Regions from separate parts of the Oleiphilus sp. HI0066 genome, predicted to be linked through region 2. Evidence: predicted binding sites of a transcription regulator. Region 2 holds the regulator's gene; each other region holds the start of a gene.
What was found. Region 2 encodes FliA, which starts transcription of late flagellar genes. Its sites were predicted from a motif close to CTAAAGTTNNNNNNNNNNCNGCCGATA; they were not measured.
Positions count from the first base shown of each region.

Region 1 (10,991 bases), on a different contig from region 2:
TAAACCTTTTCCGCTAATACTGGTAAATAAGTGATTTGTTTCGTTATTAAGGTAAGTAGCGAATGACGTGCCAAATATGATTTTGATTCAAAAAAATAATTTACTAAGTTATTGAATAAAAACAAAAAAGCCGGCATTTGGCCGGCTTCAAGAGATGTGAGCCTAGCTTACTGAAGAAGCTGCAACACACTTTCAGGCTGTGCATTGGCCTGAGTCAGAATTGATAGGCCGGCCTGCTGAAGAACCTGCGTTCGCGATAGCTCTGCAGTTTCTGCTGCGAAGTCTGCGTCTTTAATTCGAGAGTTCGAAGCAGACAGGTTTTCGGCTGCAATTTGTTGATTCTGAATCGTGGACTCAAACCTGTTTTGAATCGCACCTAAGTTCGCACGCTGCAGGTTGATGGTATTTAATGCGTTATCAACAGCATCAAGTGCTGCGATTGCGCCGGCAACCGTAGAGACGTCAATGTCTTTAACAAGAATGCCATCTTCCGCGCCACCATATTCGCCAACTTCGAAGCCTGAATTGCCGATGTTGCCGGTGAGAGTTTCAAGCGTGATCTTACCTGATGATTCAAGTGAGATTGTGCCGCGTGTTTCTGTACCAGTTGCTGGAAGACCCAAGTTAGCGAAACTCGCTGTAACAGCGCCGGTGTAGTTGTCGAGCACCATGTTTCGACCATCTTCAGCGATGAGTCGGTAAGTTGAACCGAATGCTTCAGCGCGGACACCACTCTGACCAGCTTTGTTATTGATCGCAGTGATTGTTGCGTTTTGAATATCGGTTGTCGTTGCCGTAGCACTCACAGAAATATCAATGCTCACGTCATTAATATCGAAAGTACCCGTAATCGCAGTACCAGTGGTCAGCCCTCCGCCATTTAATATGTTAGCGTTGACCTTCGCCACAACGCCGGTTTGCTCGCTAACACGGTTAATAGCTTCTGCTTTCGCGATAGCACTTTGATCAGAGTTGGCAGTAGACGCCGTGTCAAATGTTGTGAGAGTAGGGCCAACTGGAACGCCATTTATAACAATGTCACCAGATGCAAGTGCTGCACCCGGAGATGGCGCGCTTACAACACCAGAGTTGTTGCCACTATACGTTCCAACAGCTAAGCCAGCGTTCCCAATACCGCCTGTCGTTGTATCGACACTAATTGGAGAGCCGTCGTCTGAAACTAGCGTAAATGAGCCAGTGTATGTTGCGGCTGCCGCAAGGCCGATCGCGCTTGCCGTTGCTGTACCATCCGCCAAGACAACGTTTCGACCATCTTCCGCTCGTAACTGAATGCCTTCTGTTGGATTGCCGTTAAAGATAGCTTCGACACCAGTTTGTCCAGTGAAGTTATTAATCGTTTCGGCGACAGATGTTAGGTTTACTGTTTCACTAAGGTTGGCACGTGTTTCAACGTCAATGGTAATACCATTGATAACAATGTTTCCTGTCACGTTAGCAGAGGTGAAAGAGTTACCGTCGACAAATGTACCTTGAATCGAGGCTGATACACCCGTTTGCTCAGAAACAGAGTTAATTGCGGCTGCTTTTGCTATTGCAGATAAATCGTTGTTAGAGCTGGAAAACGCGTCGTCAACGCCTGATGATGCACCAATAGCTATGCCGTTGATGACGAGATCACCTGCCGCGAGGGCAGCTACAGGCGGCGTTGAAGCGGTGCTGCCCGGCGAGGATGAAATGCCATCAGTAGGTGAAACACCTAGTTGAGTAACATCTGTACCTTCAATACCGAAGCTTACATCTTCACCTTCATTTGCGCCGATTTGGAATGTAACATCGGTGAAGGATCCGTCTAGTAACTTGGTGCCGTTAAATGTTGTTTGGTCAGCAACACGTTCGATCTCAGTAATAAGCTGCTGAACTTCTTCATTCAAAGCTTCACGGTCTTGCTTGCTGTTCGTTGCGTTAGAGGCTTGTAGTGCCAAATCACGGATACGAAGTAGGTTGTCAGTCATCGAGCCGAGCGCGCCTTCAGCAACCTGAGCGAGTGACACACCGTCGCTGGCGTTTCGGATCGCGACTTTTAAGCCTTGGACTTGCGCGCTGAAGCGGGTAGAAATTGCAAGACCTGCTGCATCGTCTTTTGCGCTGTTAATACGCAAGCCTGAAGATAAGCGTTGCAGGGCTGTTTGGTTTTCGCTCTGAGACTTATCTAGGTTTCTTTGCGCGTTGATAGACGCAAGATTGGTATTAATTATTTGTGGCATGGTCTTCCCCTTCAGCCATACATGCGTGCAAATTCAAAAAATATTTTGGCGTGTTTGTAACGAATCGCCGATTGATTACTGTTCAGCGAATTCTGTGCCATGTTTGGTTTTTACTTTTATTAAATATTATAAATCAATGACTTATAGGGTTTTTTGTTTGAGGTTAAAATATGGGTGGGTTTTGATATGCCAAAAATCGGACACCGCTTGCCGCTTTTATTACAGACCTTAACACTCCGTAACAATATAGTTGCCGTTTCTTTTAAAGTTTATTTCCCGAGTGCCGTTAAGGTTTGCAACGAGTTCGACTTACAAGACATAGTTCTGTTGGTCAGAACTATGGTGTCGAACAGCAGATTGCTCAATTCAGGAGAGACGATATGCCACAAATAATTAATACTAACATCGCATCCTTAAACGCTCAGCGTAACTTGGATAGCTCTCAGTCAGCACAGGAAACAGCGTTGCAGCGTTTGTCTTCTGGTCTTCGTATTAACAGTGCAAAAGATGATGCAGCTGGCATCGCGATTGCTAACCGTATTGACGCTCAGGTTCGTGGTTTGAGCGTAGCATCACGAAATGCGGGTGACGGTGTCTCGCTTGCACAGATCGCTGAAGGTTCTATTGAATCGATTTCTACAAGTTTGCAGCGTTTACGTGAGCTTTCGGTTCAGTCTTCGAACGCTTCGAACGGTGATTCAGAGCGAGTTGCTTTGAATCAAGAAGCGCAGCAGTTGATTTCAGAAATTGAGCGAACTGCAGGTTCTGCAACATTTAACGGCGTAAATCTGCTAGACGGTTCTTTCCAAGGCAAATCTTTCCAAGTTGGCGCAAACGTTGGTGATGAGGTAACGGTTAGCCTAGGGTCTGTTGACACATCTTCACTTGGTTCAGCAGCCTCTTCTGGTGTGTCTAGTAACTCTAGCAAGGCAGCGATCGCAGCGAACGCCACAGGTGCCGCCCTTCGTGAGCTTGTTGCCGGCGATTTGGTAATCAATGGAGTGTCAGTTGGTGCATCATCTGGTGGTTCTGACACAGCATCAGCACTACTTAAGAGCTCAAGTGCAATTTCAAAAGCTGCTGCAATCAATGCAGTAAGTGACCAGACTGGTGTTGTAGCAACGGCGAATGCTAACACAGTAGAAGGTACTTCAGTAACGTCTGCATCTGGTACTACTGCGGGCACGCGTGTCGTAACTATTAATGGTGTTCAGCTGTCCTTGGTTGTTGCGGCATCAGGTGCGAACAACGCTACAGCTACTCAAACAGAACTTGGTAAAGTAGCTGATCAAATTAATTCTCGCCAAGACGCAACCGGCGTTACCGCAGCGGTCGTTGAAACTGACGACGGTTTCCGCGTTGATTTGACGGCTGAAGATGGTCGTAACATCTCGTTATTAGATGGTACGGCTGGTGACGCTGCTGCTGCAGGTTTACGTGCGGGTGCTGCAACTAACGCAAACGTCTACGTTGGTAATGTTACTTTATCAAGCACTGACGGCTCGGATATCACTCTTAGTTCAACAACAGGCAATATCGATAATGCCGGTTTTGAAACTGGTACATTCTCTGGTAACACTGCTTCAGTAGTTGGTGATAACTCTTCAGATGCCAGCCGTGCTGCGTTGGTTTCCGGTGACCTAACTATCAACGGTGCTAACGTTGGCGCTACCTTCGCAAGCGACGATACAGCTTCTACTGGTAGTCAGTCTGCTAGTGGTATCGCTTTAGCTGCAGCTATCAACCGCATTTCTGATACAACAGGTGTTTCAGCAACGGCTAACCAAAATACGGTCAACTCTGCTGCAGTATCGGCCGGTGCAGTCGCAGGTCTTACGATCAATGGCGCTACAATTAACGCTGGTGCGGGCAGCTCTTTAAGTGAACAGGTTACTAATGTCGTTGAAGCGATCAACCAAGCCTCTGGTCAAACAGGTGTTCGTGCTGAGGTTCTCGATGGTGACCAGTTAACTCTTGTTGCTGATGATGGTCGCAACATTGTCGTTGGTGGTACGGTAACAAACACTGGCCTTACAGCTGATACCTATGTAGCTGGCGTAACTTTAACTGGCGGTGGCGAAATTAACCTAGGTAGTGAAACTGGTGACATCGAAAGTTCTGGTCTGAACATTGGCTCTTACGGTGCGACAGAATCTGGTACGCTCCTTAAAGATGTGGATATTTCTACAGCTGATGGTGCTAAAGCAGCGATTGCCGCAGTGGATAATGCAATTAACACTGTGAACGCAGAGCGGGCGAAACTTGGTTCGATTCAGACGCGTTTTGAAAACGTTATCTCTGCTAACGCGATTGCGATTGAAAACTTCTCTGCATCATCAAGTCGAATTAAAGATGCGGATTTCGCAGCAGAAACGGCTGCGCTTTCAAGAGCGCAGGTTCTTCAGCAGGCCGGTATTTCAGTATTGGCTCAGGCTAATGCTCGGCCTCAGCAGGTTCTTTCACTTCTTCAGTAATAAGAAGCTAAGGACTTTTTGATCTTAGTGGCAGAAATCATTGTGCCACTAAGGTTAAACTTAAGCTAAGGATAAGGGTGCAATTATGAATGACGTTAAACTCGTAAACACTGAGTTCGCTTTGAGGCAGGGAGCTTCAGAGGTAACGCTTCCTGCAAAAACGACTGCAGGGGATTCAGCACCAAATCGTCAAGCGGATGAGATCGCTTCTGAACTAACTGATGTTGCCGAGCAGGGTGCAGAGCAAGTAGAGCAAGCGGTCGCGAATCTAAATGAATATGTTCAATCGGTACAGCGAGATTTGCAGTTTCGATTGGATGACACGTCAGGAAAAACAGTGATAACTGTTTATGATCGGAGTACTGAAGAGGTAGTTCGACAAATTCCAGATGATGTCGCTATTCGTTTGGCTCGAGATTTGCAGCAGGATGAACCGATAAGTTTATTTAAAGCAAAAGTTTAGATAAACCGGCAATCCGGTGCTGAATATGTAAGGGCAAAAGGTAAACTTTTGCCCTTTTTTGTCCTAGGCTAGTCTCGCTAGGGTAAATTATTTAAAAGGTAGTAATTATGGCTAACGTATCATCTGTAGGTATTGGTTCTGGCGTTTTGACCAGTGATCTTATCGATCAGTTAGTCTCTGCTGAAAGAACGCCTACAGAGAATCGCTTAAATTCACGAGAAGAATCCGTCACGGCTGAGCTGTCTTTATTCGCTCAGATACAATCTGCAGTGACAGATATCCGTCTTCCTGCTCGGAATCTAGCTAACCCCGATACATTTAATGAATTGACCGTCAATACAGGTAGTTCTGCCTTTACGGCAAGTACAAATTCTAAAGCGATTGCAGGTAACTATACGCTTGAAGTTACTAGTCTCGCTAAATCACAATCTTTGAGTTCTGGAACTTTCGCCGACTCCGATACAACGCAAGTAGGAGAGGGCACACTAGCCTTCACTATTGATGGTGTGACAACAAATCTCGCGATCAATTCGTCGAATAATACCTTGGATGGTATCGCGTCAGCGATTAATGAAGAGTCTGCGTTGGGAGCGAGCGCAACGGTTATTAACAATGGTTCTGGCTATCAGCTTGTTATCACGAGCAGTGAAACAGGTGTTGCGAAGGCTATAGAAATTAACGTTACTGATTCGGACGGTAATAACATTGATGGGACAGGGCTGTCGCAGCTTTCCTATACCACAGGGGCACAAAACCTAATTCAGAATCAGGCAGCAACTGATGCGTCGTTTAACTTCAACGGCATTGCTATTACGCGTACCTCGAATACCGTTGATGATCTTGTTGAAGGTTTGACAATCGAACTCAAAGGTACAAACACAGGCTCACCGGCAAGTCTTACTGTTGAGCGCGATGACGATGTGGTTGTCGAGAAAGTTCAAGAGTTTGTAGATAAATATAATGCCTTGCGAGCGTTGATTGTTGAAAACTCACAGATTGATCCAAGTAATCCTGCGGCAGCCGGCCTATTGGTTGGTGATACAGCTACGCGCTCAATTTCCAATCAAATCCGAAATATCTTAGGTAGAACAATCGAAGGTTTGGGTAATGATCCTGTACGGGGCCTTGCTGAGCTTGGTATCTCTACCAATAATGACACTGGAAACCTTCAGTTTAATGAGGCTGAATTCCGCGAAAAATTAGAGTCGAGCCCAGAGTCTGTTGCGGCGGTATTTTCTAAGCAGGGCCGTACGACCGATGGGCAAATTGAGTTTTTGAGAGCAGGGTCTGATACAAAGCCAGGTAGCTACGATATAAATGTGACGCAACTCTCAACGAAGGGTGCGTTTACAGGTGCAAGTGCATTGGCCGCCAGTACGGTGATCGATGGCGATAATGATACGTTTACGTTGAGTATCGATGGTAATAGTTCAGCGACAATTACCTTAACAGCAGGTACTTATAATCAAGCAGACTTGGTTGCAGAAATTCAATCTCAGATCAATGCGGATCAAAGCTTATCCAATGCTGGCGTAAGCCTTGTTGTCGCGCTAGATGGTTCTAATCAGCTTACGTTTACCTCTGATAGCTATGGTAGCAATTCCCAAGTTCAATTCCTTGGTGTTGATGCAACGACCTTAACTACGCTTGGCATAGATGCTGTTGCTGGTACGGCTGGATTAGATGTCGAAGGCACAATCAATGGTGTTGCTGCGACCGGTACCGGACAGGTTCTGTCGGGCGCATCAGGCACTGATGTGGCGGGGCTCTTGGTAGAAATCCAAGGTGGTGCGACAGGTAGCCGAGGATCTGTTAGCTATATCGAAGGTGTAGGTGAAAAGTTAGTTGACCTTATTAACAACTTTTTGTCCGTAGATGGTACGATAACCGCCAAGAATGAACGTTTAAATTCTGAGCTTGATAGCATTGCGTTATCGCGTGCAAAGCTTGAGGAGCGTCTTACAAATTTAGAAAGTAATCTTGTACGACAATTTACCGCTGCCGATATACTTATCGCGCAGTTAAACAGTACGCAAGATTTCATCAAGGGCCAGCTCGAAGCTTTAGCTGGTACCGGAAGCGATGACTAGTGGAGAATTATAATGAAAGCACTAAATCAATATGCGGCAGTGAATGCGCAAACTAGCGTTGTAGATGTTGATCGGCATAAGTTGATTGAGTTGCTCTATGACGGCGCTCTTGAGCGTATTAATATGGCCAAAGCACGTATTTTAGCGAAGGACTATGAAGCTAAGAATAAGTTTATCAACAAGACGATTGATATCTTGGCTGGTTTGCGAAGTTTTATTGATGAGTCAAAAGCGGAAGAGTTAGCCGATAACTTGGCGCAACTATATGCCTATTGTGAAAGCCGGTTGTTAGAAGCTAATCTCAAAAATGATGTTGAGTTGTTGGATGAAGTGGCAAGTCACATCAGAACAGTGCGCGAAGGATGGGCTGGCATTCGTTCAGAAGCAGAGGCGCAGGGGCTGATCTAAGCATTAGTGATTATCAAAAAAGGCCGCTATTGCGGCCTTTTTTATTGTGTGCGAACTAAGCGTTCTTAGTTTCGCGCCATCGATTGCTCCAGTGCTTGAATTCGTTGCTCTAATGGCGGGTGAGATAAAAACAACGCACCAAATTTAGAGTGTCTGAGTCCGGAAATGCCAAACGCTGTTAATTGGTCAGGGAGTTCTTGGCTCTCTGTTTGTGCTTGAAGTCTCTTCAATGCTGCGATCATCTTATGCGTGCCTGCTAGTTTTGCTCCGCCAGCATCAGCGCGATATTCTCGTTGGCGAGAGAACCACATAACAATGGTGCTAGCGAGTATGCTCAGTACGATTTCAGCGATAATCGTTGATACCCAATATGCAATGCCGTGGCCTCGTTCGTTTTTGAAAACCACACGATCGATGGTGTGGCCAATAACGCGACTGAAGAAAATCACAAATGTGTTCACGACGCCTTGGATTAAGCTCAATGTGATCATGTCGCCGTTAGCAACATGGCTTACTTCATGGGCTAAAACAGCCTCAGCTTCATCTTTGGTCATGTTGTTTAAAAGGCCTGCACTCACGGCAACCAATGCATTGTTTCGGTTGGCACCCGTGGCGAATGCATTAACTTCTTTACCCGGATAAATCGCGACCTCAGGCATTCCAATACCTGCCGCTTTTGCCTGCATGCTAACGGTGTCTACTAGCCATTTTTCTGTTGGGTTGCTGGCTTGCGTAATTACTTTAGCGCCGGTGGTCTTTTTCGCCATCCACTTTGAGATCGCAAGGGATATAAATGAGCCGCCAAATCCAAATACTGATGCGAACAGTAGTAAGGAGTTCATGTTTAGGTCGACACCGTTGGCGTCGAGAATGCGTTCGAATCCAAGTAGTCTGAGTGTAATACTTAAGACAACAATGATTGCTAAGTTAGTAGCTAAAAACAGTAATATGCGCTTCACTTCAATCTCCGATATGAGTACTTGAACGGATATATGGGTTAATAGTTCAAAATAAAGTGGATAGGCCGGTTTCTAAAATTACATTTTTGATATGTCTATGCAAAACGAGCGGCTAATTGCCGCTCTTTAAGAAGGTCTAGAAAATGAATTTAAGCGTCGATAATTTGAGTTCCAATTTCGATTTTCTTAGGCTTCATCGCTTCAGGAATCTCTTTGACAAGATCAACCTTTAGAAGGCCATTTTCGAGATCTGCGCCGACGACGCGAACATGTTCAGCGAGTTCGAAGGTGCGTTCGAAGTCACGACCAGCAATACCTTGATGTAGGAACTTTCGTTCTTTGTGGTCTGCAACATGCTTTCCTTTAATATTGAGCTTATTGCGCTCGCTTGTGATCTGAATTTCGTTCTTTGAGAAACCAGCAACTGCGAGTGTAATTTGATATTTGTCGGATTCGATTACTTCAATGTTGTAGGGCGGGTAGCCAGTATTTTTCGAATCGCCTCTACTTGCGCTTTCTAGCAAGTTAAGTACGTGATCGTAGCCAATTGCAGTTCTGTATAGTGGTGAAAGGTCGATAGATCTCATAGTTTTATCCTCGTTGAGCAATAAATATATCGATAACCCTGACGGCGTTATCTGTGCCCTTGTTTAGGCGTTATGTTAAGAAAAACCCTATTGGCGTCTCTCTTAATAATACATATGAGATCTTTTTTTGGGATTCCAAGGGGAGGGAATGAAAATATTTTTCTACCAAAAAGGTCGATGACTTGCAGAGGTTAAGACCTAAGGCCTTAACCTCCTATTGGTAAGCTTTAGTGTGGCTTTAAGCTGCAGATTCATCGTCTGTGATTAGGGCGCTAGTATCTTCTCCGCCAAATGCATTAAGTAGTGCTGGCAGTAAGCGGTCAACCTCAAGTGCCATGATCGCAAAACCGGCATCAAATTTTTCCGCCGCACCCTCGGCTTGTGTGTCGTCGAGCTTGTCTTGCATCATATCCAAGAATTTTACGCGCTTTACGCCAAAATCGTCAGAGAGTACGAAACTCAATTTTTCTTCCCAGGTAAAGGCTTGTTTTTTGACTTGAAAGCCTAGAGCTTTGTTTTGGTCCAATTGGTCTTTGCCGATTGCCATTCCTTTATATTTAACGGTCGCTTTTTCTTCACCGCCTGTAACAAGTTCAGACTCTTCATTTAAAACGAATCCCGAAGGAGGAAGGTCGTCCTCAGATAGCCATGCCGTCATTAATGCAGCGGGAGCTGTATTTAATGTTGGTACCCTGATTGGCAGAGACCCCATGGCATTGCGAAGATGGCTAGTTAGTTCATCAGCCAGCTTTGCAGACGATGTGTTTAACACCATGTACCCGTCTTTCGGACAAATATAAGCATAGTGTCGAACTGTTTTTGTAAACGATCTTGGTAAAAGTTCTTGAGTGACAAGTTCTTTTAGTTCGCTTTTTTCTTTGCGCGTAACTTTACGATGTTGTGCTGCTTCAATCTCAGCCGCTTTGATATTAACTTGTTCAGTGACGACTGAACTTGGCAGTATGCGCTCTTGTTTTTTTAAGCAGATCATCCAGTACTTGTCGCAAACGTGTACAAAAGGAGCGCCTTCTTGATCGATTGGGCTAGCCCACCCTAAGCGCATGGCTTCTTGGTTATCGCAAGGCTTGAATGTTCCCTCTGATAGACGAGATTCTAGCTCATCTAAGTCGAAAGGTACGGGTTTAGTAAAACGGTAGAAGAAAAGATTTTTAAACCACATAATGTCACTGCTTATATAATAGATGTTGGGTTAGACGGATATGCATCGCGCCATTATAAAAGTGGGCGAGATTATGCTGTGTATTGAAGAAAGTTCCAACTTAATTATCTAGAATTTTTATTAATAAACATCTGTAAGATATTGATAAATAAATATAATGAATGTTCGAAAAGTTGAACTGTTAGGCACAACTGCATGTCATCTATGTGAATTAGCCGTTGATGTAGTTGAGCAATTTAATGAAATGATGAAGGTGCATGACTTTCAGTTAAATGTTGAAAATTTGGATATTGCTTCAAGTGCTGCTTTGGTAGAGGTCTACGGTAATAGAATTCCCGTAATTATTGACTCGGATACCAAGAAAGAATTGGATTGGCCTTTTGATCCTGAAGGCTTGTATAACTTTTTAAGAGAATGCTCGACATAGCTTCGAGCATTATTGTGTACGAACGAGGAAGAGTTGAATGTTGTTTTTATTGTCACCCGCTAAGACGCTTGATTACGAAAATGCTGCATTGACGGATGATTTTACGACTCCAAGAATGCTTGATCATTCAGCGGAGCTAATTGAAGGCGCTAAAAATTTATCTGCAGCAGATGTAAAG
Region 1 is NZ_LWFH01000446.1:102,333-113,323, reverse strand. Features, by position in the region: gene A3738_RS06400 (flagellin) at 168-2,225, opposite strand; gene A3738_RS06395 (flagellin) at 2,606-4,699, shown strand; gene A3738_RS06390 (flagellar protein FlaG) at 4,785-5,162, shown strand; gene fliD (flagellar filament capping protein FliD) at 5,270-7,252, shown strand; gene fliS (flagellar export chaperone FliS) at 7,265-7,660, shown strand; gene htpX (protease HtpX) at 7,726-8,619, opposite strand; gene A3738_RS06370 (Hsp20 family protein) at 8,769-9,206, opposite strand; gene A3738_RS06365 (recombination-associated protein RdgC) at 9,445-10,386, opposite strand; gene A3738_RS06360 (glutaredoxin family protein) at 10,544-10,813, shown strand; gene yaaA (peroxide stress protein YaaA) at 10,851-10,991, shown strand, end outside.
Region 1: a site for FliA is predicted at 2,488-2,514, ahead of A3738_RS06395 (flagellin). Genes of this name have one in related genera too.

Region 2 (10,991 bases):
CTTCCAGCGGGGCAAGAAGGTCAACAAGAATCGTCCCAGAAAGAGTTGGGTTGGGATGATGTGATGACCGTAGATATTATTGGTCTAGAGGTAGGTTATCGATTAATACCCTTGGTTGATAAAGGTCAGGGCGGTCAGCTCTTGGGTCGTATAAAAGGTGTGCGCAAGAAGCTCTCACAGGAGCTTGGATTCTTGATGCCATCAGTGCACATCCGCGACAATCTTGACCTCATGCCTAATGTCTATCGTCTCACCTTGATGGGGGTGACCTTGGCCGAAGCAGAGATTCATCCCGATCGAGAGCTGGCGATTAATCCTGGGCAAGTATTTGGTAGTATTGATGGAATTGCGGGTGTCGATCCTGCTTTTGGCATGGAAGCCGTTTGGATCGATCCAGAGAACAAAGATCAAGCTCAAGCCTTGGGTTATACCGTTGTGGACGCAAGCACTGTTGTCGCAACGCATCTTAACCAACTTCTTCAAAAACATGCTTATGAGCTATTGGGTCACGAAGAGGTTCAGCAATGGATTGATCAGTTGACGAAGCAGGCGCCAAAACTTGCTGAAGAATTAGTGCCAACCACTTTAAGTGTCTCCTTTCTATTAAAAGTACTTCAGAATCTATTGCAAGAAGATGTGCCAATCAAAGACATGCGTTCTATTGCTGAGGCTTTGATTAGTCGCGCACCTAAAGGCGCAGAGCCAGAAGTGTTGACCGAAGCTTGTCGGCAAGGTTTGAAGCGGATGATCGTACAAACCCTGATTGAAGGTGAGGCGGAAATTCCTGTTATTACACTCGAGCCTGAATTGGAACAGCTATTGCTTAAGTCTGTACAGCAAGCACAGAAAACCGGCGGTGCCGATGATCTCGGAATGGTCTTGGAGCCCGGTATTGTGGAGAACTTGCAGCGTTCACTAGCAGATGTAACGCAGCGACAAGAAATGCTTGGAAACCCCGTAATACTGTTAGTTTCCGCGCCAGTCCGCCCAGCGATGGCTAAGTTCTCACGCTTTGTAAATGACGGTATTCGGGTGCTCTCATATCAAGAGATTCCGGATAACAAGCAAATAAATATAGTGTCGACGGTCGGTCAATAATTTGACTACAGGAAGTTGTCGTCAAAAAAGCCTTTAGGTGAAGAGTTATGAAAGTTAAGCGTTATTTCTCCCATTCAATGCAAGATGCTTTGCGTCAGATACGCGAAGATTTAGGCCCTGATGCGGTGATTCTTTCAAACTCAAAAACAAATGGTGGTGTCGAGATATTGGCAACTGCCGAATATGAAGATCAGCCAGAGCAGGGTGTTGCTCAGGTATCTAATAATGAAACTAAAGTGAGCGCGTCCGAGCTCGCAAAACAACGCGCTGAGCGCAGTCTCGAATTGCAGGCGGAAATGGATAGAAGTCGTCGCCGCATCGAGAGCGTGAAGCAAGAACAGAACGTCATTAAAACAGAGCAGTTTGGTCAAACGAATAAGATTCAGGCGACTCCTGCAGTCAATCATGATGAGCGTTCGAGCAAGCAAGATGATGCGATTTACGTGATGCAGGAAGAGCTTCGTGAACTACGCGAAATGATTTCTGCTCAGGCGAAACAGTCGACTTCGCAACAATCTATTGAACCAATGCCTCAAGCTGTTGTGACGCCAAGCCAATCGATCGTAGATGAGCGCTTAGAGCGTCTAGCGATTCAGCAGCCTATTCGAAAGCAATTGCTAGATAGCGTTGCAAGTGAAGGCGATTCTGATACTGCTTGGGCAAAGGTGCGTAAACAAATTCATGGTGCGATTCAGACAGAATATAGCGAAATCATCGACATGGGTGGCGTGATTTCACTTGTTGGCCCGACCGGAAGTGGCAAAACAATGACGATTGGTAAGTTGGCTGCGCGTTATGTTATGCGTCATGGGGCAGATGGTATTGCTTTGGTGACAACAGATCGTTACCGAATCGCCGCACACGAGCAGCTAAAAGTGTTTGGAAGAATTCTGAATGTTCCAGTGCATGTTGTTGACGAGGATAATTGCTTAGATGCGATTCTAGACAAGTGCTCTGATCGCAAGCTTGTATTGGTGGATACGGCTGGTTTGATGCAGTCTGATCGTTCGTGGAATGAGCAGCTTAAAGAATTGAAAATGTCTGCGCATCGCATTCAAAACTACTTAGTGATGCCGGCAACGGGTCAGTATGCTGTGATGAAGGCTAACTATAAGCATTACAAGATGGTCGGGCTAGCGGGAACAATTATTACCAAACTTGACGAAGCTGTAAGCTTTGGGGAAGCATTAAGTTACCTTATAGCGAGTAAACTTTCCTGCGCGTATGTAACAGATGGCCAGAGAGTGCCAGAAGATATTCATTTGGCGGAGCGTCAAAGTCTGCTCAATAAAGCGGAGGAATTATTGAATAGTTCCGAGCGATGGGTGACAATTCCGAGCCACGCGAATGCGCAGCAGCATGTAGACGAATCAGTTAGCAATTTTGCTTAATATCACTGGCGTCAACTAGACAAATTTCACCAATCACCTATTTTGGTTGTTGGTAGTCGCTTTTAAGGTTTGTCTTGTCTCGAAGCGAAGAAGAAGTAAAACAAAAGGATATTCATCAGCATGGCGAATTCTAGCCCTGTTCAAGTTATAGCGGTCACTGGCGGTAAGGGTGGGGTCGGTAAAAGTAATGTATCGATCAACCTTTCTTTAGCCTTAGCGGATCTAGGTCGCAGAGTGACATTGCTCGATGCGGATTTAGGTTTGGCAAATATCGACGTGCTCTTGGGAATTACCGCAAAGGGAAATATCTCAGACGTTATATCAGGTGATTTAAGTCTGCGCGATATTCTTGTAGAAGGCCCCAAAGGAATAAAGATCGTGCCGGCTGCATCCGGAACGCAAAAGATGGTTGCGCTTAACCATCTAGAGCACGCCGGTTTAATCAACGCCTTCAGTGAATTATCACAAGATCTTGACGTTCTGATTGTGGATACCGCAGCGGGTATATCAGATGGTGTTGTATCGTTTGTTCGTGCAGCCCAAGAAGTGTTACTGGTTGTGACCGATGAGCCAACGTCTATTACCGATGCCTATGCATTAATAAAGCTGCTTAATCGCGACTACGACATGTACCGTTTTCGTGTCCTTGCAAATATGGTTCGCAGCCCAGAAGAGGGGCGCCATCTCTTTTCAAAGCTTACCTCTGTGACGGAACGTTTTCTTGATGTTGCACTCCAATATGTAGGTTCTGTTCCTTACGATGAAAACGTACGCAAAGCTGTCCAGCGTCAGCGCCCTGTATTAGAAGCTTACCCCCGCGCTAAAGCATCTATAGCATTCAAGCAGCTCGCTCAAAAGGCTGATTCGTGGCCATTACCAAGCACTCCAAGAGGACATTTGGAGTTTTTTGTTGAGCGCTTAGTACAAGCCTAGGATTGGCTGTAGCCTCGTAATGATTTATTCCCCATGCAGTACTTTTACGGCAGGGCCATACTGTTTTGTTGATGTATAGCGAAAAAGAAACACAGTACGCAGATGAGTTGATCGTGAAGCATGCGCCCTTAGTAAAGCGTATTGCACATCATCTAATGGCTCGCCTTCCATCAAGTGTTCAAGTCGATGATTTGATTCAGGCCGGCATGATTGGCCTGCTAGAGGCTGCGCAAAAATACGAAAGTGATCGTGGTGCGTCGTTTGAGACTTATGCCGGAATCCGAATTCGCGGCGCGATGATGGATGAAGTCCGTAAGGGCGATTGGGTGCCTCGTTCCGTACATCGCAACGCGCGCCGCATCGCGGAAGCAGTAAAAGCGATTGAGGCTAGAACTGGGCAAGATGCGAGTGACGAGCAAATTGCCGCAGAGCTTGAAATGTCTCTCGATGAATATTTTGCGTGCCTGAAAGATAGTAATGCCGGTAAGCTTTTTTCACTCGAGGAACTGGCTGAAAACTCTGAAGGCCAAGGCTTTGAAGTCGAGAGTGGCTCGACTGCTGATCGACCGAGTGATTTCTTTAGTGAGCAGCAGTTTAAAAAAGCCCTGGCATCTGAGATAGAGCGTTTGCCGGAACGCGAAAATTTAGTGCTTTCTCTTTACTATGAAGAAGAGATGAATCTAAAAGAAATAGGCTTAATTCTTGATGTGAGTGAGTCTCGTGTTAGTCAAATTCACTCACAGGCAGCTATCCGTTTAAAGTCAAGAATGTATGAGTGGATTGATTCGTAATTTACGACTATCCATAACTAATCAAAGTTCTTGATTTTCCAATAAAAAAAACTGGCTAGACTCATTTCTCTGTCTAGACTTCATATTAGGGTTTGAAACGCTATCAAAGGTTTCGACAGGAATGGAGGTCGACTTGAATAAAGATATGAAAATCCTTGTTGTTGATGATTTTTCGACAATGAGGCGCATTATTAAAAACCTACTTCGCGATTTAGGGTTCACAAATACCGATGAGGCTGATGACGGCAATACTGCATTGCCGATGCTGAAAACCGGTAAGTATGACTTCCTCGTGACGGATTGGAACATGCCAGGAATGACTGGTATTGACTTGCTTAAGACCGTTCGTGCAGATGATGACTTAAAGTCTTTACCTGTGTTGATGGTTACTGCTGAAGCAAAACGAGATCAGATCGTTGCAGCGGCACAAGCAGGTGTAAATGGGTATGTGGTTAAGCCATTTACAGCAGCCGTCTTGAAAGAAAAAATCGAGAAAATCTTCGAACGAATTGATGCCTAGTACTGTTATGAACGAACTAACTCCGTCTCAAGCAGCGCAAAGCATTGAAGGTGTAGAAGGCTTTGAACAACTGCTTAAAGAACAAACAAGTCAGCTAAAAGATCTCGTTGATCAGGGCGACTTGTCTTCCGCGCTTAGTCTCATCTCTGAGATTAATCAAACTCGTGATAAAACACTTTATGTCGAAGTAGGTCGATTGACTCGCAGTCTCTATGAATCGATTCGCGACTTTCAGATTGATTGCGGTGATGTACAAAGCCGAGAAGCTTTATCGAAAATTGATGATGCATCTGACCGACTAGCCTACGTCGTTGATATGACGAATAGCGCTGCCAACAAAACCTTAGACCTTGTTGAAGAAACAATGCCTTATGCATCGCATATGAAAGATGAGGCTGATCAACTTAAGCAAGAATGGCAAAAGTTGCGCCGTAAGGAAATGAGCCCTAGTGAATTTAGAGACCTAACGGGGCGCATGGATACCTTCTTGACTCAACTTGGTAATGACTCAGATAAGGTATATCAAAATTTATCATCTATATTGCTTGCACAGGATTTTCAGGACTTAACGGGTCAAGTTATCAATCGTGTAACAAATTTAGTTAAAGATGTTGAAGAAAATCTCGTTAACCTTGTAAGGATGGCCGGAAAGGTCGACCAAATTACAGGTACTGTGCACGACCTTGAGTCCATCGAAACCAATATGGATGGCGAAGGTCCACAGATGAAAAAAGAAGAACGCGAAGATGTTGTAAATGGTCAAGACGATGTGGATGACCTTTTATCAAGCTTAGGGTTTTAGGAAGAGTACAAAGGGGTTAGTGAATGAGCTTTGAGCCAGATGAAGAGATCTTGCAGGACTTTCTTGTTGAGTCTGGTGAGATTCTTGAGCAGTTATCTGAACAGCTCGTTGAACTAGAACAAAACCCTGAAGACCTAGATCTTCTCAATGCAATATTCCGTGGCTTTCATACCGTTAAAGGTGGGGCAGGGTTTCTTCAGTTAGAGGCCTTGGTCGATTGCTGTCATATTGCTGAAAATGTGTTTGATGTCTTGCGTAACGGTAAGAGAACCGTAGACGCCGAATTGATGGATGTGGTGCTTCGTGCACTTGATTCCGTTAATGTCATGTTTGATGAGGTTCGTTCTGGCGAACAACCGAGTCCTGCAGAACCTTCGCTATTAAAAGATTTAGAGCGCTTTGCATGTGAACAAGGCGCGGAGCCGGTGGCAGAGGAAGTACCTGAAGCTGCTCCGAATGAGCCAGCTCCACAAACTCCTTCAACAGATCAGCAAACAGCTGAAGAAGGAGCAAAAATCGTTGACCAGATCGCTTCAGCTGAGGGCGACATTACAGACGATGAATTTGAGATGTTGTTGGATGCGCTTGATGGCCCAACTTCAGCTCCAGCTCAAGAGACACCCGCCTCAACAAATGATGCTGCTCCATCACAAGATGCGTCTCCAGCAGGTGAGTCTGATATTTCTGATGAAGAATTTGAAAGCCTCATAGGTGAGCTGCAAGAGCATAAAGTCGCGGATGCGCCAAGTAAGTCTCCGATTCCTTCAGAGCCAAAAGCAAATACGGCATCAGATGCTAGTGCTTCTGATGAAATCACCGATGACGAATTCGAAAAACTTCTTGATGAGCTTCATGGCGAAGGGAAGTTTGATCCTGCGAGCTCAGCAGCTTCTGATACTCCCGCAGCGAGTGCTGAACCTGAAAAACCTGAGACCAAAGAATTTGAGGCTTCTATATCATCAAATTCGGACATGATTACTGATGACGAGTTTGAAAAATTACTTGATGATTTGCATGGCCAAGGTAAAGGGCCTGCAAGTGAAGCGCCTCAAGCGAATAAGTCTCAGACAACGCCGCCTCCGAGTCCGTCTTCTGTTTCAACACCGGAAGATAAGGAAGTTAGACAGTCAGCCTCTACTGCTAAGACAAGCCGTATTGCGAAACCCAAAGTAGCAAGCAGTCCTTCTGCCAGTAAGCCTGCGGCAAAACCCAAGGCTAATGCGCGGGCAGATGGCTTGACGACCGAGACGACCGTTCGTGTTGATACGAAGAGACTCGACGAAATTATGAATATGGTTGGCGAGCTGGTATTGGTCCGTAATCGTTTAAAACGTTTAGGGGATGACAGTACTGACGAAGCCTTGCAGAAGGCGGTGTCGAATCTTGACGTTGTAACGGGGGACTTACAGTCTGCCGTTATGAAAACGCGAATGCAGCCAATTAAGAAGGTTTTTGGACGTTTTCCTCGTGTTGTACGTGACCTAGCGAGAAACCTAAGAAAAGAAGTAAACCTTGTTTTACAAGGTGAAGAAACTGATTTAGATAAGAACTTAGTTGAGGCTCTCTCAGATCCTCTCGTTCACTTGGTTCGAAATGCGGTTGATCATGGCATCGAAATGCCTGATGTGCGTGAAGCAAACGGTAAGCCTCCTGTTGGTGAAGTGTTGTTGTCGGCCGAACAAGAAGGTGACCATATTCTGCTATCCATCCGTGATGACGGCGCAGGTATGGATCCCGAAGTATTACGAAGAAAGGCCGTTGAAAAGGGTGTCTATGATCAGGACGCCGCAGATCGCTTGAGTGACAACGAGTGTTACAACCTGATTTTTGCACCTGGTTTCTCAACGAAAGAAGAGATCTCTGATGTGTCAGGCCGCGGTGTCGGTATGGATGTCGTGAAGACAAAGATCACGCAGCTCAACGGCAGCGTCAATATTGATTCAGAGCTTGGTAAAGGTAGCTGTTTAACGATCAAAGTGCCGTTGACCCTAGCTATCATGCCGACATTGATGGTGAAGCTAGAGCAACAGTCTTTCGCATTCCCTCTCGTAAGCGTTGTCGAAATTTTCCACTTAGATTTAACGAAGACAAATGTTGTCGATGGTCAAGAATGTATTGTTGTCCGTGACAATGTTTACCCACTGTTTTATATCAAGCGATGGCTCGTTAAAAATGGTGGTGCCACAGATCCAGAATTCGCACACGTTGTGATTGTTGCAGTGGGTACTCAAAAGGTTGGGTTTATCGTTGATCAATTAGTTGGGCAGGAAGAGGTCGTAATTAAACCGCTAGGTGGCATGTTGCATGGCACGCCAGGTATGGCGGGCGCAACCATAACAGGTGATGGCCGTATTGCCCTCATTCTAGATATTCCAAGTTTATTAACGCGTTACGCGTAATGTTGTTTTGCAGGGTTTGTAAGGGATGACAGTAAAAGTTCTGATAGTTGATGATTCAGCTTTTTTTAGAAAACGATTGAACGAGATTCTGCGAAATGTAAACGGCATTGAAATCGTTGGTATGGCAACAAACGGTAAAGAAGCCGTCGAGAAAAATGTCGAATTAAAACCAGATGTAATTACGATGGATTATGAAATGCCTATTATGGATGGCATCTCAGCAGTTCGTCAGATTATGTCCGAACAACCGACCTCGATTCTAATGTTTTCATCGCTGACGCACGAAGGGGCGAGAGTAACCCTTGATGCATTAGACGCAGGGGCAGTAGATTTTCTTCCTAAGAACTTTGAAGATATCGCGCGTGATGCCACGAAGATGCAAGATATTCTTCGTAAACGCGTTCTTTCAATCGCCGGCCGTCACCGATTCAAAGCGAGTAGTTTTCGTTCTGCAAATACGTCAGGCACTACTGAGACTAAAGGGAGCGAAGCGGCAACGCGTCGTCCTTTAACGAGTGAGCCAACTTCGCCTACAACATCCATTAACTCTAACGCTGCGGGCTCTTCTAGGAGAGGCCATAGTGTTGATGTTGTGGCTATCGGTACATCTACCGGTGGTCCGGTCGCTTTGCAAAAAGTGGTCACTAAATTACCTCAAAATTTTCCGGTACCTATTTTGCTTGTTCAGCATATGCCGGCAACATTTACCCCTGCTTTTGCTGAGCGCTTGGATGGATTAAGCCAAGTGAAAGTAAAGCAAGCTGTGGATGGCGATACTCTAGAAGCGGGTACAGCTTATTTGGCGCCAGGGGGCAAGCAAATGATTGTTGGTCAAAGAGCAGGTCGTAAGGTTATATCTGTGCTTGATGGCGATGAGAGGCTGACGTACAAACCATCAGTTGATTTGAGCTTTGGTTCAGTGGCGAAGACATTTCCTGGTAAAGCTTTAGGGATTGTTCTGACAGGCATGGGTTCAGACGGTAAAGAAGGGTGTCGACTAATGAAGTCTGGCGGCTCGACTGTATGGACTCAAACAGAAGACTCTTGCGTTGTATACGGAATGCCGATGGTGGTTGATAAAGCTGGTTACAGTGATCGGTCGCTTGATATTAACGAAATCGGTGAGCAAATAATAAATAGGTTAAGCTAATGGATTACCTGAGTGTCGTAGGGCTATTACTAGCTTTTGTTGCGATCTTTGGCGGTAACGCAATTGAAGGCGGCACGTTCGACTCTCTGATTAATGGTCCAGCGGCTTTAATCGTTATCGGTGGCACGCTTGCCGCTATTCTCGTCCAAACTCCTACACATACCTTGAAGCGCAGCGCTTCGGCTTTACAGTGGGTGTTTTTTCCTCCTCATGTATCAATTGACGACGGTATTAATAAATTGCTGTCGTGGAGTGTTCGTGCGCGCAAAGATGGTTTGCTGGGTTTGGAGTCGGTTCTCCCAAAAGAACGCGAGTCTTTCTGCAAAAAAGGTCTTCAGCTCCTTGTTGATGGCGCTGAGCCTGAGTCGATTCAAAGCGTGCTAGAAGTCGATATGCTTGCGCGTGAGCAGCGGGACTTAGACTTGGCTAAAGTCTATGACTCGATGGCTGGATACTCGCCGACCATCGGTATCATTGGTGCTGTGCTTGGTCTGATTCACGTGATGAGTAATCTTGCCGATCCAAGCCAATTGGGCGCCGGCATCGCGACTGCCTTCGTCGCAACAATATACGGAGTGGGTTTAGCTAACTTAGTATTTCTTCCGATTGCGAACAAAATACGTCATAAGGTAGAGCATCAAACTCGCTATTACGAAATGGTGATTGATGGATTGGTATCGATCGCTGAAGGTGAAAATCCTCGTTCTTTGGAACTGAAGCTTAAGGGGTATTTACACCTCGAACATGCCAAGGTCTAGGGGACGACTATGCGTCGACAACGTCGTACTACCGCAGATGAAAATCATGATCGTTGGTTAGTATCCTACGCAGATTTTATAACGCTTTTGTTCGCATTCTTCGTTGTGATGTATTCGATCTCCTCGGTTAATGAGGGGAAGTATAAGGTCCTATCAGAAACGCTAGAGGGCGTCTTCAACACCCGTCAGAAAAGTCTAGAACCAATTCAAATTGGTGAGATTAGCCATAAGTCAGAAAGTTTTAGCAAAAGCGAAGGTCTGAACCCTCTACTGGTAGGTCGTCATGAACGTTACGAATCGAACAAAGACAATATTGATGATGAACAACTAGAGTCGATAGCGGGCGAATTTGAAGATAGCTTTGCTGACTTAATATACGAAGACAAGATTTCGGTTACTTTGCTTGATGAGTGGGTAGAGATAACGCTACGCGATAACGTCGTTTTTGAAAGTGGCGATGTGATCCCTTCAGAGCAAGCTTTTGGTGTTATCAAAAAGATTGCGGGTGTATTGCGTGATCGCGGAAACGGCATTCTGATCGAGGGGCATACTGATAACCGGCGCGTCTCAAATAGTGAATTTCAGAATAATTGGGAGCTCTCTGCATTAAGGGCGACGACTTTTTTACAGCTTCTAGCGATCGAAAATATTGAAGAATCGCGCATGGTGGCTATGGGGTTTGGTCAGTATTCACCTATTGTTCGTAATGACACTCCTGAAGGTCGGAGTGATAACCGACGAATTGTTCTATTAGTCTCCCGTTCGGGCGACGTCCGCAGTACGCTTATTCGCTAACTTATCTCGTTTCATTTTCGTCAAGCGTGTTTGGCATGAGATGTGCAATATTGCGTTGTGTGTCAGATTGTTGACGTAGATATTTGCCGCTGGGTTTTAGCAATGGATGCGTGGTGTTAATATCTAATTCATTGATTTTGCAGTACAAAAAATATAATTCAGGAGTCGGAAGAACGTGCGTATTTGGGCAATAGCAAACCAAAAAGGTGGGGTTGGTAAAACCACTACGGTTGTATCCCTCGGGGGGCTCCTTGCATCGCAAGGTAAACGCGTTCTTGTAATGGATCTAGATCCGCATGGATCATTGACCAGCTATTTTGGTCATGATCCAGACACCATAGAGCAGAGTACTTT
Region 2 is NZ_LWFH01001089.1:1,414-12,404, reverse strand. Features, by position in the region: gene flhA (flagellar biosynthesis protein FlhA) at 1-1,098, shown strand, start outside; gene flhF (flagellar biosynthesis protein FlhF) at 1,146-2,489, shown strand; gene A3738_RS13770 (MinD/ParA family protein) at 2,610-3,422, shown strand; gene A3738_RS13765 (RNA polymerase sigma factor FliA) at 3,494-4,213, shown strand; gene cheY (chemotaxis response regulator CheY) at 4,347-4,733, shown strand; gene A3738_RS13755 (protein phosphatase CheZ) at 4,741-5,535, shown strand; gene A3738_RS13750 (chemotaxis protein CheA) at 5,559-7,934, shown strand; gene A3738_RS13745 (chemotaxis response regulator protein-glutamate methylesterase) at 7,960-9,084, shown strand; gene A3738_RS13740 (flagellar motor protein) at 9,084-9,842, shown strand; gene motD (flagellar motor protein MotD) at 9,852-10,637, shown strand; gene A3738_RS13730 (ParA family protein) at 10,813-10,991, shown strand, end outside.

Region 3 (7,807 bases), on a different contig from region 2:
GCTTTTGTGCCGCCTGCGCAGCAATGACGGATTAGAACGAAGCAAAAATCCCGTTGAGCGCGAATGGCAAACTTCGATTATGACTCAATCATTTCCAATGACTTCACCACCTCACGGCAGAATGCAATGACCTCAAAAAACGACTCATAGTCATTGTCTGCAAATTCTAGATGAGCAGAGTTCTTCACAATGACGACATTGGCCTTTTGGTTGACGTAAATAAACTGCCCGTAGATGCCAATCGCATAGAACTCTTGGTCAGCATTTTCTGGAATCCACCATTGATAGCCGTAACCTAAATTGATGTAGGAGTTGTCCCGCTCACCTGGCACAAGATGCGGAGCGTCAGGCGTTACTGAAGCCTTCACCCACGCTTCTGGTATAACCTGCTCATCCTTCCATTTTCCGTTGTTAAGGTAGAGCAATCCAAAGCGCGCGAAGTCACGCGTGCGCATATTCAGCCCGCCGAGTACCATTGGCTCATTTTCATCATCAACAATGTAGTAAGTGCTCGATTCAGGTTCGATTTTCGACCAGAGCTTGTCGTCAAAGTAGTCTGCTATTTCTCTTCCTGTCGCTGCACGCAACACCATTCCTAGTACATGCGTGTCGATGCTGACGTAGTGTAAAAATGTGCCAGGTTCTTTTTCGTTTTTCAGGCTTGCCGCAAAATCATCGAATGATCCGCCTAATGCAAAGGTACGGCCAAAGCGATTAATATCAGAATTGAAGTCGTAATAGTCTTCATTGAAGGCAACACCGCTAGACATTTGCAATACGTCTTTAATCCGAACACCGTCATACCCTGTTCCGACAAGTTCAGGCACATACTCCGTCACGGATTGTTCAATGCTTTTTATGTCACCCTCTTCAACGGCGATACCAAACAGAGCAGACAAGAATGACTTCGCGACAGACCAGGAGATACGATAGTCAGTGTCTTTGGTTCCTTGATAATACTCTTCATATGTCACTGAACCGTCTTTCAACACCAACAACGCTGTCGTGCTCGTGCGCGCTAAATACTCTTCTACGCTCTGCTCGCTCTTGTAAGTAAATGCTATTGGCAATGGTGCTGGCTGACTATCAAACTTAGAGGCATCTGTTGAAGGTTTGATCTCTACCGTTGGCGCGACCTCGCGCATGTTTGAGAAGTTATGAACGATTTTATCGCCATCAAACAGAGTCATCGTGTGGTACAAACGTTCAACTTTGTCGCCTTGGAACACAGCGATCCAACCAATTACAACAAGTAATAGTAGTGCGAGTATTTTTATTATCTTCATTATGAGAGAACCTCATTTTTTTATTTATCATTTGATAAATAAACTACACATCAAAAATAAATATATCAATTGATAAATTTATCTAGGGTATGACATATTAGCCAGACGCTGATGCATTCATACGAATAGAGAACAGTTAAGCAATGGGTAGAAAAAACCGTAGCGAAGAGAAACGTCAAGACATACTCGACGCATTTGAGAACGTTATTTTGCGTGATGGGTTTGCTGGCGCATCGCAGCGAAAAATCGCTGAAGAAGCTGGTGTTAATCAGCCGATTATCCATCATTACTTTTCAGGTGGAGATGAGCTCTTAGATGCTCTATTACAGCGCATTACAGAGCGTTATCGCCAAGCCTTAAATGCATTTATCACCACGAGTGCTCAGAGCGACCAAGATCCTTCACTCGAAGACATTCTAAGCTTTTTGTGTTCTGCTGAATTTCATCAGGTGAGCCTACAGAATGAGGTGATGTTTCGATTAATCGGTCAGACAAAACACACCGATAAAACGACAAATCGCTTGGCCGAGGTTTACCACGAGCTTCTTGCTGAAATTCGTACTTATTTAGAAAAGGCGCAAGTAAACAATACCGAGCAAATCGCCTATACCATCATGTGCATCATCATTGGTCATGACTGGGCAAAAGTTTTAGGCTTTGGCGAACACAGAAACGACATGATGAGCACAACACTCATGTCGCTCGTATCTGAAACTAATGCCGACTACACCAAACGCGCAGAACCAAGTGATCTTGCTGGTGCGTTGTAGTTTTGCAGTTATAAGCAACTAGCTCAACTTCTCATGAGAACACGGTATGCATTTCAATGACATACTGTTTTCCAGCCCACCCTCTTTAAATGTTCTCTTCAGTCCCAATATTCAAATGTGTTCCTAACAACGATGACGAGCCATTTTGAAAACACTCCTTAAGAGAAATCGAAACCGCTTACTTGCTGTACTCACAAGCATCACAATCTTAAGCATGGCGACTGGCTGTTCAGCTCTCGCACACAAACCATATATTCCGATGAATGAATCGGCTCAGTACTACAATTATCTACAACCGAGTTTTTCAGATTATCTTGAGGAAAGTGAGCGTTGGTTACGTGAACACCGCGCCTATATTTCCGAGGATCATGCAAAAGAGCTAGCGATGAATATGCCCTTTGAAGTAAGACCCTCGGCACCTTCAAACAAAGCAATTCTCTTCGTGCATGGTCTTGGCGACTCACCCTATAGCTTTTCAGATTTAGGCAACACTATGGCTGAGCAAGGTTTCTATGTGCAGTCACTTTTGCTTCCCGGGCATGGTAGTAAGCCTGAGGATCTCATGTTGCCTAGCTATGAAGACTGGCAAACGATCGTTGACCATTACGCCGAGCTATTAAAGGGAGAATACGATGAAGTATGGCTAGGCGGTTTTTCAACCGGAGCCAACCTTATTACCATCAACACGATAGAACGCGGCAATGTAGATGGGCTGATTTTAGTTTCACCCGGTTATCAATCACGTGCACCAATACTCGAGAAATTCGCGCCTTTTGTCTCTCTGTTTGTGGATGGCTACAAAACCGAAGAGCAAAATTTAGCACGCTATACCTCGGCACCGATTAACGGTGCGATCGCCTATTCCGAAAGTGCGCAACGTGTGCGTGATCTGCTTGAAGAAAATACCATTTCTGTACCTGCTCTATTAATTATGAGTGAAGCAGATAGCGTGATTGACCCTGAAGAAACACAAGAATTGTTTAGCCAGCATTTCAATCATCCAACTAATCAAACCATTTGGTATGGTGAGTCCCGTTTCGACGAACCAAGTATCTTGTTTGAATCGATGCGTATTGCTGACAAACGTATAAGTACTGGATCGCATATGAGCCCACTATTTGCGCCCTCTAACTTTTACTACGGCGAGCAAGCAGAGAGAACCATGTGTTTGAATAGTATGAGCTTGCGAGATCTTAAGCACTGCAACGATGGCCGCGAAGTATGGTACTCAGCATGGGGCTATACAGAAAAAGGTAAAGTACATGCCCGCTTAACCTACAACCCGTATTATGCTGAGCTGGAATCAACAATTAGCGAAATGGCTGAGTTATAACGCGGTGTAACTGGAGAAAAGGAACGCTCTCGGTAACACCAGCACTGGAGCGTTCATTCATCAAGACGTATTTTTAAGATGAAGTGTTGAAATGGAGTGTTAAGAAAGCTTATCTAGAAGCGCATCAAAAAACTCAGACTGAGAGTTATCTCGGCCTACGGATGTATCAAAACGTTGTTGTAAGTCTTTAAGCAAAGACTCGCCTGTCTGCTCAAGCCCCACTTTTTCACTAAACTCTTGTGCGGTTTTTAGAAGCTTTTCTACGCGCTCAGCATAATCACTGAGCAAAGTTTGAATACCGAGCGGAAGCTGCGGAGCGCGATACTCATCGGGAACAGGCGTATTGAATTGAGCAGCCCGCACATCGGTTTGCTCAATAACAGAAACACTAGAAGACTGGAGATCAACGCTAAATTGAGCGATCTGCGAACTATCGAGTTCCAAAGACAATGCTTGATTAAACGCGCTCGCGATATCGCCCTCAAAAAACGAGTCACTTAAATCAGCGACTTGCTGTAAGAGATCATCCAGTGCAGCCCGCTCATCCTCGTTTAAATCACCATTCACTTGAATAGAAAACGCGCTTGCGGTCGTCGTATCGCTACTAAAACGACTAGCCGATACGCCATTAAATTGAACTGCTGAGAACTGTTCTCGACGTTGGAACAGTTCCTGTGCAGATATTTGAATACGATCACCTTCCTGAGTAGTCAACTCAAACTGAAAACTCGCTTGCGAGCGTTCAAAACTTTTTCGATCCGTTAATGCTGCAAACGAATTGCTCGACAAACTGGTCGGCACGCCCTCATCGGCAGGTTTTAAGCTTTCTTCAATTTGATCAATACGTGTGCCGATCCCTTGTTCCGCTGCGTCGATATTTGAGGACAGCTCTGGGTCTAAACGATCAAGACTTGCGATGTCTTCGCGCGCTAACTGAAAACCTTTTGCAACGCCTTCTCTTGCCTGCGCTATTAGATCTTCTAATTCAGCCTGACTCGCGCCTTCGTTTCGACGCTCAGCAATACGCTGTTCGATAAACCCTGAGACAGTATCCACTACCTTCTGAACGTCAAAGACCTTGTTCCCAGGGTCATTTTCGGGTGATGGTTTTACATCGACATCCAACCCACGCTTCAAGCCCTGAGAGAAAATCGTTGCAGTATCGCTCGGACGCTCTGAAACAAGACCATTATCCGCGCGTACATTCGGTGTTAAGTTATTGAGAAAAGAAACCACGTGTCTCCACCCTACTGAGGTATTGATTACATTTACTATGGTACGTTATCGACCGAAAACTAGGACCCTTTAAGTACAAAAAGTGCAAATTTGTTTCGCTTTATTTCTTCGATCTATTTCGCCCTCTATGTCGTAGCTAAACTTGCGTGAAACTTTTTCACTAACGACTGGTCTACAGGGCACAATAAAAAGGTCTTAAACTATGCAAACACTATTACGCTCCCTTAGTTTCGTCACCCTTCTTACTCTGTTTATATCACCTGCAAATGCCGTGGAACACGTTTATACAGATTTCTTTGGCAAGGCGATTGAAGGCTACGATCCAGTCGCATATTTCTCCCAATCGAAGCCCGTCAAAGGCGAAAGTGAGTTTACGTATGAGTGGAATGGCGCAACCTGGTACTTTGCAAATGCAGAAAACAAACAGCTGTTCATTGATAACCCTGAACAGTTCGCACCACAATATGGTGGCTATTGCGCATGGGCTGTTAGCCAAGGTTACACGGCAAAGATTGATCCTGAAGCTTGGCGCATTCACGAGGGCAAGCTCTACCTAAACTACAACCAGTCAGTGCAATTTACCTGGGCAAAGGACATCCCAGGAAACGTTAGTCGCGCCGATAAGAACTGGCCGAAACTCACATCAAATTAAGCAGAGAGAACTAGTTGATTAAACAAGACAGTGTAATTCGTCTGCCAGAATTTGTAGGTGTTCGATTACTTTAAAACCTACGCATGTTCACTCGATATAAATTCCGTCCACTCATTTGGCTCTGTTTACTCTGTTCGATCTCGCTTCAAGTACAGTCTGACCAGGCTCTTACTTTATTTGTAAAGCCTGACAGCGAACCCAAACAGTTTGCCAATGCTAATGGAATGCCGAGCGGTTACAGCCTAGAAATCGCAGCCGAAGCAATTCGACGAACGAGCTATGAGCCTAACTTAAAAGTGAGACCTTGGGAGCGAGCGCAACAAGAGGCCTTAAAGGGTGATGGCGTATTAACAGGGTTTTCGAAGACACCCTAACGCGAAAATCATTATCTATTCTCGGGCCCAATCTTAATGGATCATGTGCTGCTAGTATCTAGAAAAGATCAGTCTTTCACTTTTACTAGTTACAATGATCCGAAAGGCAAAACACTCGCAATGAGCAGAGGCAGCAATTATTCAGGCAAGTTTGCTCAACAAAAAAATCAGCTCACATTTGTAAAAGATGAAGGGACCTAGCAACGTATTCTTCTGCTTGCATCAGGAAGAGTGGACGCGGCAATATTCTCTAGGGATCGTTATCTGATGAATTACAATGCGAAAAAGCCGGACTTAGTCCTGACGATTTTGAATTTTCTGAGTAGGTCATTTCTCGCGATCCAAACTTTATCGGTATTCCAAGATCATTGAATCATCACGATGCCAAAGAAGTAAAACATGCTCTCGACAAAGCCATTCAATCCATGAGAGAAGACGGCACAATAGACGCAATACTCTCAAAATATTAGACGCAGAATACTCAGTTAGGCAGTGTCTTTTTCATCCTTCTTAGCGTCTTACTCCTCATCACTCTCTTGTTCGATAACAGGATTTTTGATCACCCCTTTTTGCAGTATCAAATTATTCGGATAAGTAATTAATTCTTCGCCTCTACGCATCAACACATGAAACAAAGTGATCTCTTCGATCACACCCCATATTTGATCATCTTTATCCATAATTCGGATCTCATCCCCAACGCGATATGGAAAACCAAAAAAGATAATTAAGCTAGCTGTGATGTTACTGAGTATTGACCACTGCGCGAACAGAGCAACGCCAATGACCGCGAAAACAGAAGACAGGAAGAATGAAATCTGAGAGTACTCAAGCCCCGATACGTTCGCTATAAGAATAAAATAAAACGCAACAATGGCGATGGTAATTGTTTTAGAGATGTAACTGATTCGATAAGGGCTTACCTCTTTGCTCTCGCCGAATTTGTTAATCGCGGCGCTTGAAAAACGAACGCTCATAAACATAGCGAGCAACAACAACGCAATAAAAAACATCACCATAATTTTATTCCCTCAAAATCACACTTCTCAAATGTAGCTTTCGACTTTAGCAATAAAATTAAGTTTCAGTACAGAAAATAAACCGTCTCTACCGTTTCATTTCTAGGATTGTCTATTTCCAAATTGCCATATTTTCTCTCTCGATGCTTTCAGTATTATTTTGCTCACGGTCTTAACCACAAGAAAAATAGCTAAAGAGATTAATAGTGAACAATACAAGCATTAATAACTTGCTCATCAATGGCATTCGCACACCTGTACTTTCGTGTGCGCCTAATGAGTGTGACCACGAAGCAGCCGTTTTATTCCTACATGGCAATCCAGGCTCTTTTAAAGACTGGCAACGCTTTGTACCGCAGGTTGGCGAGTTCTCTCGTGTCGTCGCGCCCGATATGCCAGGCTATGGAAGTGCAGAACGTCCTAAAAAATTCAACTATACCGTTGACGGTTATGCTGAGCATTTGCACGCTCTCATCGTCGAGCTTGGCATAAAGAAAGTTCATCTTGTTCTTCACGATTTTGGTGGCCCTTGGGGCTTACAATTTGCCTGTAACCACCCCGAACTCGTCAAAAGCCTCACCTGTGTGAATACCGGCCCAGCACCTGATTATGTCTGGCATGATTTCGCACAAATTTGGCGTAAACCCATTATTGGCGAGATCTTCCAATTTCTATCTACACATTGGTCTTTGCGCTTCTTTTTGAATAGAGATAATCCCAAACCTCTACCTTTGGAATTCACCAAACTCATGGTGAAAGACATAGATTGGGGTCTAAGCCGCGGCATGTTGAAGCTATACAGGGCAACAGATTTAGCCGTACTTACAAAGAAGCTTGAACGTCAGTTGAAGCAACTAAATGTTCCTGCACTTACGCTTTGGGGTGAAGGAGATAAGTACGTACCAGTCAAACATGCGCAAGCACAAAAGGAATTCTTCAACGCCGAAATACATACCATGCCTAACTGTGGGCACTGGCCTATGATCGACGATCCGGAACTATTTGAAAGTTTGTTGATTCCGTTTTTAAAGAAACAAGTAGGAGCAGAACAAGCTGAACCGCTTTGTGCATAATTTGTACTAATCATATCCTCGATCGATACAATTCAGCGACAAATCTTCACTTGTCGAATGACAG
Region 3 is NZ_LWFH01000091.1:14,684-22,490, reverse strand. Features, by position in the region: gene A3738_RS01455 (serine hydrolase) at 78-1,286, opposite strand; gene A3738_RS01450 (TetR/AcrR family transcriptional regulator) at 1,430-2,056, shown strand; gene A3738_RS01445 (carboxylesterase) at 2,202-3,389, shown strand; gene A3738_RS01440 (DUF5610 domain-containing protein) at 3,489-4,625, opposite strand; gene A3738_RS01435 (YHS domain-containing (seleno)protein) at 4,828-5,277, shown strand; gene A3738_RS01425 (mechanosensitive ion channel domain-containing protein) at 6,170-6,670, opposite strand; gene A3738_RS01420 (alpha/beta fold hydrolase) at 6,877-7,743, shown strand.
Region 3: a site for FliA is predicted at 4,672-4,698, ahead of A3738_RS01440 (DUF5610 domain-containing protein). Genes of this name have one in related genera too.